Regions from separate parts of the Shewanella sp. WE21 genome, predicted to be linked through region 1. Evidence: predicted binding sites of a transcription regulator. Region 1 holds the regulator's gene; the other holds the start of a gene.

Region 1 (7,567 bases):
AATATACGATAACAGCAGGTAATCCATGTGGCTGCGATGGCAAGGCACATAAACAATTTCGTGGCCATCGTGGTGCAGCTGGCGAACTTGCTCGGCGCCTTTAATGTTAATCCCGCTGTAAAGCTTGTTCCACAGCCAAGTTAAGAAACGCTCGGCAATACGCACTAAACTATCTGAGTAATCGGCAGCGATTTCATCGAGATACTCAATAGCCGTCTCGCGCGCTTGGGTCTCAGAAATCTTTTTACTGGCGGCTTCTTCTTGAATCGCTTTGCGCAGCGACTCAGATTTGAGCAACGAATGAAACAGTGCTTGGCGGTTTGGCAGCACAGGCCCTGTCATTACCTTACGTTGACGACGGAAATGCACGCGCGCAACCCGCGCTAACTTATGGGCAATCCCCATGTCGGTGCCATGTTCGTCAGCCATGTAACGCAGGGATACGGCATTCGAAAACTGCACGAAGTTATGTCGACCTAAGAACAGAATCATCAAGCACTTGCGTAGCCAAGTCGGGTTTTCCCGCTCAAATACGGCCGCCTTCATAGTGTCGTCTTCTTTCCCTGGCGTGCGACCCCAATACAAACTCACGGGCACCAGTTGAATATCCAATTCAGGACGTTCCTTATGCACGGCTAACAAACGCATAAAGCATTCGAGGAAAGGCTCATTACCAGCACGTTCGCCAAACAGTGGCTTACGCCCTTGAAGACAGACAACCCGAGGCGCAGTCACACCATTAGCCACTAGAGGCTCATAAGGGCTTGGTAAACCTAACTTAGCCGTTATTTCGCTCAAAGCAGCTATGTCACTAAGGGATTCTGTTTTCATCACATAAACAAGGGGTCTGGAAGCATCCAGATTCAGATCGGCAAAGGGATCCTGAGGCACCACAATAGTGTGCACTAAGTGTTTTTGGATCCAACGTAATGATTTCAACCAAAGAGAGTCGTGTTTAGGCATTATTCTTATGCAATTAAGTGCGTTTACTAGCCCGATAGAATACCAGACTATGGGCAATATTCGCTAATTCTCTCCAACATAGCTAAAAAGTGGTTAATACTTGCGCTGCAAACAATACTGTATATACTAACAGTAACTGTATAGAAAAACAGGAAACACCATGAGACCTTTGACGCCACGCCAAGCTGAAATTTTAGAGCTAATTAAACGAAATATTGCCGATACTGGCATGCCACCCACTCGGGCAGAAATCGCAACCCGTTTAGGTTTTAAGAGCGCCAATGCGGCTGAAGAACATCTTAAAGCGTTGGCAAAAAAGGGCTGCATTGAGATCATGCCAGGCACATCTCGAGGCATTCGTCTGCCTGCGGAAATCGAAGATTTGACTGAAACAGGTTTACCGCTCATCGGCCAAGTGGCCGCGGGTGAACCTATCCTCGCCCAAGAACATGTTGAACAGTACTACCAAGTCGACCCAAGCATGTTTCATCCCGCCGCCGATTTTTTACTGCGAGTAAAAGGCGACAGCATGAAAAATATCGGCATTCTCGAAGGTGATTTGCTGGCAGTTCATAAAGTAGAACAAGCTAGAAATGGTCAAGTGGTTGTCGCTAGAGTCGATGACGATGTCACTGTTAAACGTTTCGAAAAAAAAGGTAATGTAGTCTATCTACATGCCGAAAATGAAGATTACTCCCCGATTAAAGTGGATTTAGGCTTCCAAAGTTTAACAATTGAAGGACTCGCCGTCGGTGTGATCCGTAATGGAGATTGGCTATGAATAAACTACTTGGCAATGCCCCCCGCCATCCGGGCTTGTGGCTCGATGAAGTCCGTGATGCCGACTATGACTGGCACCATGCGCCCATCGCCTGCATGCCAACTAAGACTCAAGGTCGCCAAGAATTAATTCATCTGAGTGCACAACTCGCTCAGTTAAGCCAACAGGGCCGTTGGTTAGTGCTCATCAACCCTCCAAGTATTGGCTACAAGCAAATGCTCGCCAGCGCAGGTGTGCGTATGGATAGAGTTTTGCTGGTACATGCTAAAGATGAAGTCGAAACCCTGTGGGCGATGGAGAAAGCCCTGACAAGTGGTACGTCCAGTGCAGTCATTACTTGGACTCAATCATTGGATGCGCGGGATAATCGACGCCTACAAATCGTGGCTAAAAGTGCCCGAGCTATGGGCATAGTGCTTGAAGACGTAAACAGTCACTTACATGCCGACGTACGCATTGAGCAAGGCAATCTCTTCGGTCAGCAATCTTTTTTTAGCTCTGTACACTAAATATTCATTTAATTTTTTACCTTGAAAGCCGCCTCACCTATGAATGTGAGGCTTTTTTTTGGCAATTTTTCAGATAATTAGATAAATAAGTGATCTTGATCAATATTTAAACAGCAAGTATGGTTGGTTAAGTCGGTGATGATATATCACCTTCCGTGGTCAATGAATCGAGTATTTATCGAACTCGAAGCGCCACTAAAAATAGAGAACAGATTTATTTCAGCAGTATGTGCCAGCGTGGCTAATTACCAGCAGTAACAATACTTGATTAAAAGTAACAGCCGCCAACGCACGTTGAAGTCAAAAAAGCTTTTTTGGGAACTGAAGAGTTTGCATAGAGTTGAGACTTACTGTGTTGCTCTTCTTTGTAGTTGCTATTCGCAATTGGCAGAGGAGAAGTCTTGTGAAGCAATTGTTGTATTGTTTACTCGTGGTGCTTTTCGCACCACCGTTGACCGCCGCGGACATGCGGTTCAACATGACCCCTGGCGTGACCGAGATCAGTGGCAAGGTTTATCACTTGCACATGACCATCTTGTATATCTGCTGCGCAATAGGCCTAGTGGTCTTTGGCGTCATGATTTACGCCATGATCAACCACAGAAAATCCAAAGGCGCTGTCGCGTCCCACTTTCACGAAAGCACTAAAGTTGAAATCGCTTGGACGATTCTGCCATTTATCATTTTGATCTTAATGGCGATTCCAGCGACAAAAACTTTAATCGCAATGGAAGATCCCAGCAACGCCGATCTCACCGTAAAAGTCACGGGTTCACAATGGAAATGGCATTACAGCTATTTCGATCAAGATATTGATTTTTATAGCATACTGACAACACCCAGAGCACAAATCGAAGGCACCGAAACCAAGGGTGAAAACTATCTATTGGAAGTCGATAAACCGCTCGTTCTACCGATAAACCGCAAAATCCGCTTTCTGATGACTTCAGAGGATGTCATCCATTCTTGGTGGGTACCCGCCTTTGCAATTAAGAAAGATGCCAACCCTGGATTTATCAATGAAGCTTGGACTCGCATCGACAAACCCGGCATTTACCGTGGTCAATGCGCCGAGCTCTGCGGTAAAGACCATGGTTTTATGCCTATCGTAGTACAAGCGTTACCCGAAGCCGAGTTTGAGGCTTGGGTCACAGAGCAGAAACAAGCTGCAGGTGCTGCGGCTGAAGCCGCTCAAGCCGCTTTATCACAAACCCTAAGTAAAGAAGAGTTGATGACTCAAGGTGAACAAGTTTACCTCGGGCACTGCGCAGCCTGCCACCAGCCCAATGGCGAAGGGTTGCAAGGCGTATTTCCGCACCTTAAAGGTAGCCCGATTGCAACGGGACCACTCAGCGGTCACCTTGAAATTGTGCTCAACGGTAAAACGGGTACAGCCATGCAAGCGTTTAGTAAGCAATTGACCGCACAAGAAATCGCGGCAGTGACTACCTACGAGCGTAATGCTTGGGGCAATAATACTGGCGATGCAGTGCAAGCCAAAGACGTCAACGAGTACATGAACGGCAATTCTGCACAAACATCCGCCGCGGTACCAAGCGGTACAACCCCGACACCCGCGCCTGCAAAAGACGTCTCAGCTGCAGTAGATCCCGCAAGCCTCTCCACACTCAGCCATGACGCCCTCATGGCCGAAGGTGAAACTGTCTACGCGACCTTCTGTGCTGCCTGCCATCAAGTGACAGGTGCAGGAATACCACCCGCCTTCCCCGCGCTAGTGGGTAGCGCTATCGCCATTGGACCAGTCGCCAATCACATCGATATTGTGATGCACGGTAAAACAGGCACGGCTATGCAGGCATTTGGCAAACAGCTTAGCCCACAACAACTTGCAGCAGTCATTACCTATGAACGCAATGCTTGGGGCAACAATACCGGCGATACAGTGCAACCTGCTGATATCGCAAGTCATGGACAGTAGGGGATAATGATGAGCACAACGACTCAAGATCAAACCGCAGCCCATGATGACCATCATCATGGTGCGCCAAAGGGCATCATGCGCTGGCTGCTAACCACCAACCATAAAGATATAGGTACTTTGTATTTATGGTTCAGCTTCATTATGTTCTTAACCGGTGGCGCTATGGCCATGGTGATCCGCGCTGAACTCTTTCAACCTGGATTACAATTGGTCGAGCCCAACTTTTTCAACCAAATGACAACTGTTCATGGGCTGATCATGGTATTCGGTGCGGTAATGCCAGCCTTTACAGGGCTCGCTAACTGGCTGATCCCTATGATGATAGGGGCGCCCGATATGGCGCTGCCACGGATGAATAACTGGAGTTTTTGGATACTCCCCTTCGCCTTTACTATTCTTCTCAGTTCGCTATTTATGGAAGGTGGCGGACCTAACTTTGGTTGGACCTTCTACGCACCACTATCAACAACTTATAGCCCAGATAGCACGGCGCTCTTTGTATTTTCTATTCATATCATGGGGATAAGTTCGATCATGGGCGCGATCAACGTGATTGTGACCATAGTGAATTTACGCGCGCCAGGCATGACATGGATGAAGTTACCATTGTTTGTCTGGACTTGGCTTATCACGGCATTCCTACTGATCGCGGTTATGCCCGTACTCGCGGGCGCAGTGACTATGGTGCTGACAGATAAGTTTTTCGGCACGAGTTTCTTCGATGCGGCTGGCGGCGGCGATCCTGTGATGTTCCAGCATATTTTCTGGTTCTTCGGCCACCCTGAAGTCTACATCATGATCTTGCCGTCCTTTGGCATCATCTCTGCCATAGTCCCCGCCTTCAGTCGTAAACCCTTATTTGGCTATGCATCCATGGTTTATGCTACGGCTAGTATTGCAATTCTGTCGTTCCTCGTATGGGCGCACCATATGTTCACCACAGGTATGCCAGTGTTTGCCGAGCTGTTCTTCATGTATTGCACTATGTTGATTGCAGTGCCAACTGGGGTGAAAGTGTTTAACTGGGTTGCCACTATGTGGCGCGGCTCACTCAGTTTCGAAACGCCCATGCTGTTTGCTGTAGCCTTTATCATACTCTTCACTATTGGCGGTTTTTCGGGATTAATGCTCGCCATTACACCCGCCGACTTCCAGTACCACGATACTTATTTTGTTGTGGCACATTTCCATTATGTACTCGTAACTGGTGCGATTTTCTCCATCATGGCAGCGGCCTATTACTGGCTACCTAAGTGGACGGGACACATGTACAACGAACGACTGGGACAATGGCATTTCTGGTGCTCGGTGATTTCAGTCAATGTGCTATTTTTCCCGATGCATTTCCTTGGGCTGGCAGGAATGCCAAGGCGTATCCCTGACTACTCGATTCAATTTGCCGATGTTAATCAAATCGTCTCGATTGGTGGGTTCGCCTTCGGCTTATCGCAATTGATTTTCTTAGTATTAGTAATTAAGTGCATCCGTGGCGGCGAAAAAGCCCCCGCTAAACCTTGGGAAGGTTCCGAGGGTTTAGAGTGGACATTGCCAAGCCCTGCACCTTACCACTCCTTCACGACACCACCTGAGGTGAAATGAAATGGCAACCCAACACCAGCAAGATAAACCTAAGTCAAATCGTAAACTTATCAGCATGTTAGTTATCGGCTGTATTGGAATGTTTGGCTTTGGATTCGCGCTGGTGCCGCTCTACGATGTGTTGTGCGAGCAACTCGGTATCAATGGAAAACCCTCCAATACCGCGAGTAGTTATCAAGCAATCACAGTAGATACAAGCCGAATAGTGACTGTGGAATTTATTTCTCAGGTACAAACAGGCATGCCATGGACATTTGCGCCACAAACCAAACGGCTCGAAGTTCACCCTGGCGAGCTAATCCATACGGCATTTTTGGCGCGCAATATGTCCGCTAAAGCAACGATTGGCCAAGCGATACCTTCAGTTTCGCCCGGCCAAGGTGCCGCTTATTTTAATAAAACAGAATGCTTTTGCTTTAATCAACAACCCTTAGCGGCGGACACTAGCGCTGAGCTGCCGCTCATTTTCTATGTGGATCCTCAGTTACCTGAGTCTATCCACACTCTGACCCTCTCTTACACTCTCTACGACATTACCGACAAGCAGTTAGCGTCTGCCATAGAGCAAGGAGCTGCAAAATGACAACGAAACATCAGTCTTACTACGTTCCATCCCAAAGTGTCTGGCCTATTGTAGGTGCCATTGGCTTGTTCTTAATCGCCTCTGGTGCAGGCCTTTTCGTGCAACAGTTGAAATCAGGTGCATCCGGTGGCGGTTATGTGCTGCTGGTTGGAATAGCTGTGATCCTATTCATGCTGGTAGGTTGGTTTAGAACCGTGATCCAAGAGTCGATGGCAGGGCTCTATTCTAGCCAAATGGATCGATCGTTTCGCCAAGGTATGAGCTGGTTTATTTTTTCGGAAGTCATGTTTTTCGGCGCTTTTTTCGGGGCACTATTTTATGCCCGCATGTTCGCAGTGCCTTGGCTCGGTGGCGCATCGAATAATGCCATGACCCACGAAGTACTCTGGCCTCAGTTTGAAGCTATTTGGCCGCTCATTACTACGCCAGATGGCACTAAAACCCAAGCTATGCCATGGACTGGACTGCCATTAATCAACACTATCGTACTGCTAACCTCCTCAGTTACCTTACATTTCGCCCATGTCAGCCTAGAAAAAGGTAAACGTTCTGCCATTACTCTCTGGCTTGGTATCACCATACTCTTGGGTATGGGTTTCCTTGCCTTACAGGCAGAAGAATATATGCATGCCTACCGGGAAATGGGACTCACCCTGACCTCTGGGATTTATGGCAACACCTTCTTCCTGTTAACTGGCTTTCACGGCATGCATGTCACACTGGGGACGCTCTTTTTATTCGTGTTGTTTTTCAGAGTGTTGAAGGGGCACTTTAGCGCAGATAAACATTTTGCGTTCCAAGCGGGGAGTTGGTATTGGCACTTTGTGGATGTGGTCTGGCTGTGTTTGTTTATTTTCGTTTACGTTCTCTAGTGCTTTAGTAAGGCGTGGGATTGGGGCTAATTAACCCAGTCCCTAAGGCCACCAGCAATAACAAGATAACGAGCACGGAGAAAATCACTCGCCGACCAAGATAACGGCTCATAGGCACTTTTTCATCACCTTTCACCATAATAAACAAGGCGCGACCTAGATTAAAAATGATGAATAGCAACAGCAGAACTAAGACCAACTTAAAAATGAACAGGCTATTCATACAATATCCTCACGTTCTGCTGAATAAATTAACGGTTTTTCTACTGATATTGACTGTGGCTGTATTAACTATATTGGTCAAGTTGGGTTTATGGC
Region 2 (7,567 bases), 1.7 Mb from region 1:
AGAGGATACTCAACAATTGATGCGTATTACGCGCACTGCTGACCGCTTTAGTTCTGAAACCATTGAAACGGTTAAATTTGTACCTTTAATTAATGGAGAGTTAGCTTAACCTTGTGTTGTGCTACTGTGTTAAGCGAAGTGCTTGTTTTGCACAGAAGGCGTCATTTTTCATCATAAACAGTAATACAACCTTACCAAGGAGTTTTTATTGTTGAATGCGGGTTTACTCTTAAACCTTTGCTTTATATTTCTGCTTGTAGGCTGTAGCTTTCAGGCCAGCAGACCCGCACCCGTCGAAAATATTTCCCATAGCTACTCTAAAAATAGCAAAGGCCACATTAAATCGAATTCATATAAAGTTAAAAAAGGTGACACTCTCTACTCTATTTCTTGGGCTGCAGGGAAAGACTTTTCTGAAATAGCTAAACTTAATCAATTAGATAACCCTTATACAATTTACCCTGGACAGATTTTATATTTAACTAATGCTAAATCTAGTAACCAATCAAAATCTACGACTTTAGATGGAAATATAACGGGTGATTTAGATGCTAACTCAAGTAAAAGTGATAAAAAACAATTAGATGATAAGGTTTATCAGTCTAATGCTAAGTCAAGTAACGATCTGAAAAAAACACTTGATCAGAAAGCTAAGCCCGCGTACCTTGTAACAAGTTCCCAACAAAATGTTAACCAGCTAATGGTTCCACCCACCTCAACACTGCCAGCCAGTGTGAGTCAGTGGCAGTGGCCAGTAAGAGGGAAGTTAATCGGAACTTATTCTGCCAATGAGCAGGGAAATAAAGGTATTAAGATCGCGGGAAATCGGGGAGATATCATCAAAGCTGCTGCAGATGGGCGGGTGGTATACGCAGGAAGTGCTCTTAGGGGTTACGGTAATTTAGTGATTATTAAACATAGTGACGATTACCTTAGTGCTTATGCTCATACGGACAAGATCTTAGTCAAAGAAAAGCAACATGTCCTCGCAGGGCAGACTGTTGCAAAAATGGGCAATACAGGTGCCAATCGGGTAATGTTACATTTTGAAATTCGTTACCATGGACAGTCTGTAAACCCACTTACTTATTTACCTAAACAATGATTGTTTGGGGCCTTGTTGGCAAATGGAGGATAGGAAATTGCACTAATTCAGCAGTTTAATTAGGTTTGGGAGATTTGATCATGAGCCGCATAAATAGCACTGCCGCAGAAGCACTAGTAGATTTTTCCGTAGAAACCGTAGACTTTGATCTTGAAAAAGAAGAAGTTGCCACCGATCTAGTCCAAGAGCTAGGAATAGAACAACAGGTCCAAGATGACCTGCAAAAAAATCTTGATGCTACTCAACTTTATCTAGGTGAGATTGGTTTTTCCCCACTTCTTAGCGCAGAAGAAGAAGTTTACTTTTCCCGTAAGGCCTTAAAAGGTTGTGCAAAATCCCGTAATCGCATGATCGAAAGTAATTTACGTCTCGTCGTAAAAATTGCACGTCGTTACAATAACCGCGGCTTAGCACTGCTCGATCTTATCGAAGAGGGTAATTTAGGTTTAATTCGTGCCGTAGAAAAGTTTGACCCAGAAAGAGGTTTTCGTTTTTCAACCTATGCGACTTGGTGGATCAGACAGACGATTGAACGCGCTATCATGAATCAAACTCGTACTATTCGTTTGCCGATTCATGTTGTTAAAGAACTCAACGTATACTTGCGCACAGCCCGCGAATTAGCACAAAAACTGGATCATGAACCTACAGCGGAAGAAATTGCTGAAAAACTGCAAGTTTCTAGCTCTGATGTGAGCCGCATGCTTAAGCTGAATGAAAAAATTACCTCTGTTGATACGCCTTTGGGGGGCGATAACGAGAAAGCATTATTAGATGTATTGGCCGATGATGATAGTGTTGGCCCTGACTATAAAGTGCAAGATGAAGACATCTCTAACTCGGTGGTGAAATGGCTTAACGAGTTGAACACAAAACAAAGAGAAGTATTAGCCCGTCGTTTTGGTTTGTTAGGTTATGAACCTTCTACGCTTGAAGATGTTGGGGCTGAAATTGGTTTAACCCGTGAACGTGTTCGTCAAATCCAAGTGGAAGCATTAAAACGCTTACGTGATTTATTGGGTTCTCAAGGTTTATCTGTTGAAGCTTTATTTAGAAACTAATATCTGTCTTCTGGTGCCTTTCAGAGAAGCTATCCAGAAAATGTACTTAGTGTGAGATCACGTCATAAAGTAAAACGCCCACTATAGAGTGGGCGTTGTTATTTTTAGGCTTTTATTTAGATCACCTGATGTCTAGCTCAAGCGTTTCAGTTCATAGAGCAAATCAAGCGCCTGTTTTGGCGTTAAGTTATCGGGATTAATGCTACTTAATTTAGTCAAAGCTGGATTTTCAACCGGTTCAGGTAAAGCGAGTAAGCTTTGAATGGGCGTCCTCGTTCCTTCTGGTTGGTGATCGCGACTCTCCAATTGCTGCAATTTATGTTTCGCTGCTTTAATCACTTTGTTTGGCACGCCGGCAAGCGCCGCAACTTGTAAGCCGTAGCTTTTACTGGCGGCGCCTTCCTGTACCGCATGCATAAAGGCGATGGTATCTTCATGCTCAATGGCATCAAAGTGCACGTTATACACGCCTGTCATTAGCTCAGGCAATTGAGTTAATTCAAAATAATGGGTGGCGAATAGGGTCATAGCCCCGACTTGCTGGGCTAAATATTCCGCCGCCGACCAAGCTAGCGATAAACCATCATAGGTGGATGTTCCACGGCCGATTTCATCCATTAACACTAAACTACTGGCAGTGGCATTGTGCAGGATGTTGGCAGTTTCAGTCATTTCTACCATAAAGGTTGAGCGGCCAGAGGCCAGATCGTCTGATGCGCCAATACGGGTAAAGATGCGATCAATCGGGCCAATCAGGGCGCGATCTGCTGGAACAAAACAGCCAATGTGGGCCATCAGCGTGATCAAGGCGACTTGGCGCATATAGGTCGATTTACCGCCCATGTTAGGTCCAGTCACAATCAACATACGTCTTTGATTGTGCAAGGTCACGGGGTTAGCGATAAACGGTGTTTGACTGACACGCTCCACCACTGGGTGACGACCAGCCTCTATCTGTACGCCGATATCTTGGCGCAGCTCTGGGCAAGTGTAGCCTAAGGTTTCGGCGCGCTCAGCAAAGTTACTCAACACATCAAGCTCAGCCGCCGCTCGAGCAAAAGCTTGTAATTCATGCAATTTTGGCAGAATAAGATCGAACAACTGTTCCCATAACTGCTTTTCGAGTGCCAGCGCTTTACCTTGGCTCGAGAGCACTTTTTCTTCGTACTCCTTAAGTTCGGGCGTGATATAACGCTCCATATTCTTAAGGGTTTGACGTCGTTGATAATTGAGCGGTACCTGCGAGGATTGCAAGCGGCTCACTTCAATGTAATAGCCGTGTACACGGTTATAGCCGACTTTAAGTGTGTTGATACCTGTACGTTCTTTTTCTCTGGCTTCGAGTTGTACTAAGTAATCACTCGCTCCTTCGCTAAGACCGCGCCATTCATCTAATTCGCTGTTGTAGCCTTCACGGATCACTCCTCCATCGCGGATAAGCATAGGTGGATTATCGACTATCGCGCGCTCAAGCAGGGCTTGCTCAGCGGGGAACTCACCTAAGTGTTGACGCAATTGAGTCGTGTGTGGCGCGCTCAGTGTACTTAAACTCTGTTGTAATTCAGGCAATAAGCCCAGTGCTTGACGTAAACGTGCAAAGTCTCTTGGGCGAGCGGTACGCAGCGCGAGTCTTGCCATGATACGTTCGATATCGCCAAGTGCCTTTAACTGCTCATGCAAACCTTCGTGGGCTGCGGTATCGAGGAGTTCAGTCACCGCCTGTTGGCGCGCCTTGATTTGCTTAGGATCTCGCAGAGGCTGATGGATCCAGCGTTGTAACATACGGCTGCCCATAGGCGTTGCCGTATTATCCAATACTGCCGCTAAGGTATTATCGCGGCCACCGGCAAGGTTTTGAGTTAATTCTAAATTTCGGCGAGTTGCCGCATCGAGTACTATGCTATCGGTTTGATTGAAGCGGATAATGGCATTGATATGGGGCAGTGCCGTGCGCTGTGTGTCTTTGACATATTGCATCAAGCAACCTGCAGCCTGCAGTGATAAACGTGCATCTGCGATGCCAAAACCATGTAAGTCTTTAGTACCGAACTGGGCCAGTAGTAACTTGATACTCGTATCGTAATCAAATTCCCACTCGGGGCGACGGCGTTTGCCTTTAAAACCGTTAAGTAGACCTAGTTCGCCAAAGTCTTCACTGTAGAGAATTTCAACGGGATTAGTGCGTTGCAATTCTGCTTCTAATGACTCTCGGGTGTCGAGCTCAGCAATCACAAAACGTCCGGATGAAACATCTAATGTGGCATAACCAAAACCGACTTTACCTTGATAAACCGCGGCTAACAGATTGTCCTGGCGTTCTTGTAGCAACGCTTCGTCGGTTAAGGTGCCTGGTGTTACAATTCGCACCACTTTACGTTCTACTGGCCCTTTAGATGTCGCGGGATCGCCAATCTGTTCGCAAATCGCAACTGATTGACCAATTTGAACTAATTTTGCAAGATAGCCTTCCACAGCATGGTAGGGAAGTCCCGCCATCGGAATAGGATCGCCACCACTTTTACCGCGCGCAGTGAGTGAAATGCCTAATAGCTCAGAAGCGCGTTTAGCATCGTCATAAAACAACTCGTAGAAGTCACCCATGCGATAAAACAGCAACATATCGTGATGTTCTGCTTTCATCGTCAAGTACTGACGCATCATAGGAGTATGTTTTTCTAAATCATCGGTATCAATTACATTCATTAAATCGTTATCGTCCGTTGTGACTGCCTAAAGGCGATACAGTTTGTGTGGTTAAGGGTGATTAAGCGCTATGGAAGCGGAAGACTGCTGTACAATTTTCAGCTAAAAAGACCACGCAAAATTTGTTGCGCCAATCTTAGCAATAATTTAGCGAAAATTGAGCCCTTAACGATGGATATTGATCAAAGGGAGCTATTATCTGATTTGATATTCGCTAAAACCTTGGCCATATTAAAAATCCTATCAGCTAAAAATAATTCAGTCACAGGTCTTGATACTGTATGATTGTACAGTATACTAGTCAGCAGAATTAAGACAAAAAGCGCGGCTTTTTGAATTACCCGTTTGTAAATTGAATATCACTTTTGACAGCTTAATGCTTGTCTTGATGAGGGAACAGGAATGAAGGTCGATCCAAATAAAGAGAAAGCACTTGCTGCGGTATTGATCCAAATTGAGAAACAATTTGGTAAAGGCTCCATCATGAAGCTGGGCGAAGATCGCTCTATGGATGTTGAGACCATTTCTACCGGTTCTCTGTCTCTGGACGTTGCTTTAGGTGCTGGCGGTTTGCCAATGGGTCGTATCGTTGAGATCTATGGTCCTGAATCATCAGGTAAAACAACACTGACTTTAGAAGTGATTGCCGCAGCGCAACGTGAAGGCAAAACCTGTGCCTTTATCGATGCAGAGCATGCGTTAGACCCTATTTATGCTAAAAAATTGGGCGTAGATATTGATAACCTGCTGTGTTCACAACCGGATACTGGCGAGCAAGCGCTTGAGATTTGTGATGCTTTAACTCGCTCAGGCGCTGTTGACGTTATCGTAGTCGACTCAGTGGCGGCATTAACGCCTAAAGCTGAAATCGAAGGCGAAATTGGTGATTCTCACATGGGCCTAGCGGCGCGTATGATGAGCCAAGCCATGCGTAAACTTGCGGGTAACTTAAAGCAATCTAACACCTTACTTATTTTCATCAACCAAATTCGGATGAAGATTGGTGTGATGTTCGGTAACCCAGAAACTACAACTGGTGGTAACGCGCTGAAGTTTTATGCTTCTGTTCGTTTAGACATTCGCCGCACTGGTGCCATTAAAGACGGCGATGAAGTGGTCGGTAACGAAACTCGCGTTAAAGTGGTGAAAAACAAGGTTGCAGCGCCGTTTAAGCAGGCCGAATTCCAAATCCTTTATGGCCAAGGTATTAACCGTACTGGTGAGTTAGTAGACTTAGGCGTAGCCCATAAGTTGATTGAAAAAGCGGGCGCTTGGTACAGCTATAAAGGTGACAAAATCGGCCAAGGTCGTGCTAATGCTGGCAAATATCTGACTGAAAACCCAGCTATTGCTGCTGAAATTGACAAGACGCTACGTGAGTTGCTTTTGAGTAATCCGAGTGCCTTGGCTGCCAAAGCTGATGATAGTACTGAGGACAATATTGATTTAGAGACAGGCGAAGTATTCTGAGTCAGTCAGCCCATCAAATTGCGGTCGCGCTGTTAGCGCGCCGCGATTATTCCCGTTTACAAATCCGCGATAAATTGCTCGAAAAAGGTTTCGAACTTAACGATATCGAACCTGTACTCGATGCTTGCGAATCCTCCGGTTTTATTAATGATGCTCGTTATGCCGAACTGTTGGTGCGTAGCCACATCAGTCGAGGCCACGGTGCAATACGCATCCGCCAAGCAATCGCACAGAAAGGCTTATCTAAAGACTGTATTGAAGCCGCTTTGGTTAATTGTGATTGTGACTGGTTTGAGCTAGCAAAAGATAAAGCCACCAAGAAATACGGTGTACCTCGCGTAACAGAAGTGAAGGGCTCTAAAGCTCGGGATCTGATCGCAAAGGAAAAGGCCAAACGAGTGCGTTTTTTAATGGGCCAAGGCTTTAGCTACGATCAAATCACTTACGCACTAGATTCAGATCCCAATGATCCCAATGATCTCGATGAAGATTATTAAATTTGGAGCTAAGACTGTAAAAGCTCATCTAAATATCATCAATGGGTATTGTCAATTTCATACTTCACATTAGACTCACTTGCTTAAATATTGTCCGTGCCGCGATAAACTTACGCCGTCTTTATTTGTGCTTTATCCTGTCGTTTTGCTTCTAGTGACTCTGGTGTGGGCGATTCACGCTAAAATATTAAATTCCTGATGTGTATATCACCAATCAAGACTGGTCGTCCTTCCTTAGTCTGCTTATAATGCTGGGCAAATAGAAATACGGCTAGCCTAAGGCGTAGCTGGTAATGCTTACCCAATTCAGGATGATTTCATGTATCAAACTACAGCAGAGCTCAGAAGCGCTTTCCTCGAATTTTTCCGCAGCAATGGTCATCAAGTTGTGGACAGTAGTTCATTAGTGCCAGGCAACGATCCCACACTTTTATTTACCAATGCAGGCATGAACCAGTTCAAGGACGTGTTTCTTGGCATGGACAAACGCAATTATACGCGTGCGACTACTGCTCAACGTTGTGTACGCGCTGGTGGTAAACATAACGATTTGGATAACGTTGGCTACACAGCACGTCATCACACCTTTTTCGAAATGCTAGGTAACTTCAGTTTTGGAGATTATTTCAAAGAAGAAGCGATTCGTTTGGGCTGGACTTTTTTAACTGAAACCTTAAAGCTGCCGAAGGAACGTCTGTGCGTCACTATTTATCAGACAGATGATGAAGCCT

What was found. The regulator LexA, encoded in region 1, represses DNA repair genes until DNA is damaged. The targets are predictions, from matches to a motif close to TACTGTATNNNNATACAGTA.
Region 2: a site for LexA is predicted at 5,145-5,164, ahead of recA (recombinase RecA). Genes of this name have one in related genera too.

Annotation. Positions count from the first base shown of each region.
Region 1 is NZ_CP023019.1:1,588,703-1,596,269, forward strand. It holds gene plsB (glycerol-3-phosphate 1-O-acyltransferase PlsB) at 1-963, opposite strand, end outside; gene lexA (transcriptional repressor LexA) at 1,124-1,744, shown strand; gene CKQ84_RS06800 (cell division inhibitor SulA) at 1,741-2,253, shown strand; gene coxB (cytochrome c oxidase subunit II) at 2,657-4,192, shown strand; gene ctaD (cytochrome c oxidase subunit I) at 4,202-5,794, shown strand; gene CKQ84_RS06815 (cytochrome c oxidase assembly protein) at 5,796-6,377, shown strand; gene CKQ84_RS06820 (cytochrome c oxidase subunit 3) at 6,374-7,249, shown strand; gene CKQ84_RS06825 (DUF2909 family protein) at 7,254-7,472, opposite strand; gene CKQ84_RS06830 (SURF1 family protein) at 7,471-7,567, shown strand, end outside.
Region 2 is NZ_CP023019.1:3,287,441-3,295,007, forward strand. It holds gene CKQ84_RS14415 (protein-L-isoaspartate(D-aspartate) O-methyltransferase) at 1-109, shown strand, start outside; gene CKQ84_RS14420 (peptidoglycan DD-metalloendopeptidase family protein) at 209-1,105, shown strand; gene rpoS (RNA polymerase sigma factor RpoS) at 1,186-2,166, shown strand; gene mutS (DNA mismatch repair protein MutS) at 2,299-4,869, opposite strand; gene recA (recombinase RecA) at 5,272-6,339, shown strand; gene CKQ84_RS14445 (regulatory protein RecX) at 6,414-6,836, shown strand; gene alaS (alanine--tRNA ligase) at 7,156-7,567, shown strand, end outside.